2 regions of the Streptomyces sp. NPDC058231 genome follow, and region 2 is predicted to be linked to the other one. Evidence: riboswitches for the same ligand, from Rfam matches in the RefSeq annotation. Region 2 holds a riboswitch; the other holds the start of a gene.
The links. Region 2 has a riboswitch for glycine ahead of gcvT (glycine cleavage system aminomethyltransferase GcvT). Riboswitches for the same ligand answer to the same signal wherever they lie in the genome.

Region 1 (2,909 bases), on a different contig from region 2:
GCGCGACGCCATCAGAGCGGTCACCGGGCTCACCGGATCGGTCGGCCTGGCCGGCTCCAAGATGCTGGCCAAGATCGCCTCGGAGGAGGCGAAGCCGGACGGGCTCATGGTCATCGAGCCTGGCACGGAGCGGGCACTGCTCGCCCCGAAGTCCGTGCGGATCCTCCCCGGCGTCGGCCCCGCCACCGGGGATCACCTGCGGCGGGCCGGGATGACCACGGTCGACGACCTGGCCACAGCGGGCGAGGCGGAGCTCGTACGGCTGCTGGGAAAGGCGCACGGCGTGGCGCTGCACCGGATGGCCCTCGGCCACGACAACCGCCCCGTGGTCGCCGAGCGCGACGCGAAGTCGGTATCGGTCGAGGACACCTTCGACACGGATCTGCACGACCGGGTCCGGGTCAGGACGGAGGTCGAGCGGCTGGCCGACCGGTGCGTCCGGCGGCTGCGGGCCGCGGAGCGCTCAGGGCGGACCGTGGTGCTGAAGGTCCGCAGGTACGACTTCTCGACCCTCACGAGGTCCGAGACGCTGCGGGGGCCCACGGACGACCCCACGGTGGTCAGGGAGGCCGCCGCGCGGCTCCTGGAGGGCGTGGACACCACCGGAGGGGTGCGACTCCTCGGCGTGGGCGTCACGGGCCTCGCCGACTACACCCAGGAGGACCTCTTCGCCCAGGCGGCCGGCGAAAGGGCCGCCCCCGGGGAACCGGCCGGTGAGCAACCGGGCGCAGGTGATCACGAGGACGAGCCGGAACGCGCGTCGGAGCGGGAGAGCGCCGAGCAGCTCGCGGCCCGGCGCTGGCCGGCCGGACACGACGTACGGCATGCCGAGTACGGCCACGGCTGGGTGCAGGGCAGCGGGGTCGGCCGGGTGACCGTACGGTTCGAGGAACCAGGGACGCCGCCCGGTCGGGTGCGGACGTTCCGCATCGACGATCCGGCGCTGCGGCCGGCCGATCCGCTGCCGCTGGTGAGCGATCCGGCCGACTACTCGTCCTGGCCGGCCAGCCTGCCGAAGTCGCGGTCGGGTCCCGGATCGTCGGGCGGCGAGTCCAGACCGTAGTGCCGGTAGAGCTGAAGTTCCTGTTCCGGCGAGAGATGACGGCCCACGCCGAAGTCGGGCGCGTCCTTGATCAGTGCGCGGTCGAACGGGATCCGCAGCGCGTCGTCGACGAATTCACTGGGCTCCAGCGGGACGAAGGCGTCCCTGCTGAACAGTCCGGTCCGTACGGCTGCCCACTCGGGCACGCCGGTCGCGTCGTCGAGGTACACCTCGTCCACAGTGCCGATCTTGGTGCCCTTGCGGTCGAACGCCTTGCGGCCTATCAGGTTGCGCGGATCGATGTCGGTCTGCACGGTCCCTCCATTGGTCGCGGGCTACTCCACAGGCACTACAAAAGTGCAGATCCGGGCTATCGGCCACTCGAGGACGCCCGGGCAAACCCCGCTGGTAGGCTGGTCTTGGCTGCTGACCCCGTGCGGGAGAGTCTTCCGGAGATCATCCGGCAGGCGCCGAAGGAGCAAATCCTCCCCGGAATCTCTCAGGCCCCCGTACCGCACGGACGAGGTCACTCTGGAAAGCAGGGCGGGTTCATCGCGGGCATGTGCCGTGGCGGATCTCCCTCACCGACGGTGAAAGCCGGGACGCCCAGCGCGGACCGGTGAAGCTCTCAGGTTGAGATGACAGAGGGGGAGGCCGTCCGGGCACCCGCGCCGCGGTGCCCCTCGCAGGTCGTGTCAGACCAGGAGGCCTCCACCATGACCCCCCGTCGCACTCCGCTCTCTCAGCTGGAGCAGGGCATCCCGTTCGAAGAGCGCCACATCGGGCCCGATGCCGAGGCGCAGGCGAAGATGCTCGCCCACGTCGGTTACGGCTCGCTGGACGACCTCACCGCGGCCGCGGTGCCGGATGTGATCAAGAGCACGGAGGCGCTGCAGCTGCCGGCTGCCCGCACCGAGGCCGAGGTCCTGGCCGAGCTGCGCGACCTCGCCGACCGCAACCAGGTGCTCGCCCCGATGATCGGGCTGGGTTACTACGGCACGTTCACCCCTCCGGTGATCCTGCGCAACGTCATGGAGAACCCCGCCTGGTACACGGCGTACACGCCCTACCAGCCGGAGATCTCGCAGGGCCGCCTGGAGGCGCTCCTCAACTTCCAGACGATGGTCGCCGAGCTGACCGGGCTGCCCACCTCCGGCGCCTCGCTGCTCGACGAGGGCACCGCGGCCGCCGAGGCCATGGCGCTCGCGCGGCGCGTCGGGAAGGTCAAGAACGGTGTCTTCCTGGTCGACGCCGACACCCTGCCGCAGACCATTGCCGTGATCGAGACGCGCGCCGAGCCGACCGGTGTCGAGGTCGTCGTCGCCGACCTCACCGAGGGCATCCCGGCCGAGATCGCCGAGCGCGGTGTCTTCGGCCTGCTCCTGCAGTACCCGGGCGCCTCCGGCGCCGTACGCGACATCCGGCCCGTCATCGAGCAGGCCCACGAGCTCGGCGCCGTCGTCACCGTCGCCGCCGACCTGCTGGCCCTGACCCTGCTCACCTCGCCCGGCGACCTCGGCGCGGACATCGCGGTCGGTACCACGCAGCGCTTCGGTGTTCCGATGGGCTTCGGCGGACCGCACGCCGGCTTCATGGCCGTGCGCGAGAAGTTCGCCCGCAGCCTGCCGGGCCGCCTCGTCGGTGTCTCCGTCGACGTGGACGGCAACAAGGCGTACCGCCTCGCCCTGCAGACCCGTGAGCAGCACATCCGCCGGGAGAAGGCCACCAGCAACATCTGCACCGCGCAGGTGCTGCTCGCCGTCATGGCGGGGATGTACGCCGTCTACCACGGTCCGGACGGACTGCGGACGATCGCGCAGCGTACGCACCGTTACGCCTCGATCCTGGCCGAGGGCCTGCGGGCCGC
Region 2 (2,909 bases):
GCGCACCTTGAACAGCCAGCCGCCCTCGAAGGGAGCGGAGTTCACCAGCGACGGGTCGTCCACGACGTCCTGGTTGGCGGCGGTGACCTCACCGGTCACCGGCGAGTACAGGTCGCTGACGGACTTGGTCGACTCCAGCTCGCCGCAGGTCTCGCCCGCGGTCACCGTGTCACCGACCTCCGGGAGCTGGGCGTAGACGACGTCACCGAGCGCGTTGGCCGCGAATTCGGTGATGCCGACCGTGGCCACACCGTCCTCGAGGGCCGACAGCCACTCGTGCTCCTTGCTGTAACGCAGCTGCTGGGGGTTGCTCATGACCTGAATTCTCCTGTACGCGGGGGAGTGCTGATGAACGGTGGTCTTACGGTGTGAGACGCGACTGCGTCACTTCTGGCGCTTGTAGAACGGCAGGGCCACGACCTCGTACGGCTCGTGAGTGCCCCGGATGTCCACGCCTACGCCTGCGGTGCCGGGCGCGGCGTGCGCGGCGTCCACGTACGCCATGGCGATCGGCCGGCCGAGTGTCGGGGACGGCGCGCCGGAGGTGACCTCGCCGATGACCTGGCCGTCGGCCACCACGGAGAACCCGGCGCGCGGCACCCGGCGGCCCTCGGCGATCAGGCCGACCAGCTTCCGCGGCGGGGCGGTCTCGGCGCGCTCGGCGGCGGCCTCCAGCGCCTTGCGGCCGACGAAGTCGCCCTCCTTCTCGAACTTCACGACCCGCCCCAGACCAGCGTCGAACGGGGTCAGCGCGGTGGTGAGCTCGTGCCCGTACAGCGGCATGCCCGCCTCCAGGCGCAGCGTGTCGCGGCAGGAGAGACCGCACGGGATCAGGCCACGGGAGGCGCCGGCCTCGGTGAGCGCCTGCCAGAGCTGCTCGGCGTGCCCGGGGGCGACGAACAGCTCGAAGCCGTCCTCGCCGGTGTAGCCGGTCCGCGCGATCAGTGCGGGAACACCCGCGACGGTGCCGGGCAGGCCCGCGTAGTACTTGAGGCCGTCCAGGTCGGCGTCGGTGACCGAGGCCAGGATGGCGGGGGACTCGGGACCCTGGACGGCGAGCAGTGCGTAGGCGTCGCGGTCGTCGCGCACCTCGGCGTCGAACCCGTCGGCGCGGGCGGTCAGCGCGTCCAGCACGATCTGGGCGTTCCCGGCGTTGGCGACGACCATGTACTCGGTGTCGGCGAGCCGGTAGACGATCAGGTCGTCGAGGATCCCGCCGTCCTCGGCGCAGATCATGGTGTAGCGGGCGCGTCCGGTGGCGACGGTCCCGATGTTGCCGACCAGCGCGAAGTTCAGGAGCTCCGCCGCCTGCGGACCGGTGACGGTGATCTCGCCCATGTGCGACAGGTCGAAGAGACCGGCCTTCGTGCGGACCGCGTTGTGCTCGTCGCGCTCACTGGCGTACCGCAGCGGCATGTCCCAGCCGGCGAAGTCGGTCATGGTCGCGCCCAGCGAGCGATGCAGGGCATCGAGGGCGGTGAGACGGGGGGCATTGCTCATCGGTGTGGCTCCCAGGGCATGACGACGCGGAAAGTCCCTCCCCATCTGTCATCGGAACCTGAGAGGTTCGCCGAGAGACCCCTGAAGGGTTCGGCTTGCACCTTGGGTGGAGTCGCCGGGCGACTCGCTTTTCAGATCTGCCTCGTCCGCGCGGTACGGGGCCTGAGAGATTCAAGGGAGGATCTTGCTCCTTCGGCGCCCGGCACTCTAGGTGACCGGAACTCTCCCGCGCGGATTCAAGCGGCCTTTATGCAGTTGGCGGGGTCATCATCGCACGCGTTGCGGAAGAGTGGGGCGTCGGTACCCCACGGGTGAACGGACCGCCGGAACGGTTGTCTCGCATTACCTTTTCTTTACACTTCTTGGGCAGATGTGGGTGACCGACAGGGGGAGGGCGATGAGGTTGCAGCGGTACGCGACGACCGCGGGGCTCGCGCACGGCGCGATGCCCGCGCAGGCGGGCGCACCCGCCCGGGAATTGCTGGGTACGCACGCACCCGTCGTACGGGATCTGCGCGAACGGGCCGGGCGCAGCCCGCGCGCGCTGCATTTCGCGACGGGGGACGTGGTCGTGGTCTCCGGTCTGCCCGGCAGCGGCAAGTCGACGCTGATCCGGCGGGTGGTGACGGTACGGTCCATCGATTCCCAGGACGCCCGGGACCGCTGGGCGCGGCGGATGCCCCGCTTACTCCCGTACGCCGTCTACCGTCCACTGGTCCGGGCCGCCCACTACTGGGGCCTGTGGAGGGCACTGCGGTCCGGCGAGTCCGTGGTCGTCCACGACTGCGGCACCCAGTCATGGGTACGGGGCTGGCTGGCCCGGGACGCCCGCCGGCACGGCCGCGTCCTTCATCTGGTGCTTCTCGACGTCTCACCCGAGGTGGCGAAGGAGGGCCAGCGCGAGCGCGGACGCGGAGTCTCCGGGTACGCCTTCGCCCGGCACCGCGGAGCCGTCGGGCGGCTGCTGCGCGACACCGAGGCCGGCGCCCTGCCGCTCGGCTGCTCCTCGGCGGTGCTGCTGGACCGGGAGGCGGCCGCGATGCTGACCCGGATCACGTTCGCCGAGACATAGCGTCCCGGCCGGCGTCAGCGCGGAGGGGCCCGCCGGAGTTACTGTTCTGCGGCAAGCCGTGGGGTGAGAAGGGGAAGCAGCGCAGTGGACATTCCGGCACCGGTCCATACCCATCCGCAGGGCGGATGGCCGGCCAACGAGCTCGAAGAAGTGCTGGCCGCCTCGCTCGGCAGCCCGGAGGCGGGCGGCCGGCTCGTCGAGGTGCTCGGCCGTAGCCACCTGTGGGTACCGCTGCCCAGCGGCGGCGGTCCCGATGCGCCGTCGCTCGATCTGCCGACGGTGGAGATCGAGGGCGCCGCGTACGTCCCCGTCTACAGTTCCGAGCAGCAGTTCCTGC

Region 1: linked by a shared signal. The riboswitch ahead of gcvP (aminomethyl-transferring glycine dehydrogenase) and the one ahead of gcvT (glycine cleavage system aminomethyltransferase GcvT) in region 2 are both predicted to bind glycine.

Annotation. Positions count from the first base shown of each region.
Region 1 is NZ_JBHVWN010000113.1:3,071-5,979, reverse strand. It holds gene ACFVXE_RS37355 (DNA polymerase IV) at 1-1,063, shown strand, start outside; gene ACFVXE_RS37350 (PRC-barrel domain-containing protein) at 988-1,356, opposite strand; glycine riboswitch at 1,470-1,567, shown strand; gene gcvP (aminomethyl-transferring glycine dehydrogenase) at 1,759-2,909, shown strand, end outside.
Region 2 is NZ_JBHVWN010000011.1:26,990-29,898, reverse strand. It holds gene gcvH (glycine cleavage system protein GcvH) at 1-315, opposite strand, end outside; gene gcvT (glycine cleavage system aminomethyltransferase GcvT) at 385-1,500, opposite strand; glycine riboswitch at 1,642-1,739, opposite strand; gene ACFVXE_RS10700 (AAA family ATPase) at 1,898-2,572, shown strand; gene ACFVXE_RS10695 (enhanced serine sensitivity protein SseB) at 2,657-2,909, shown strand, end outside.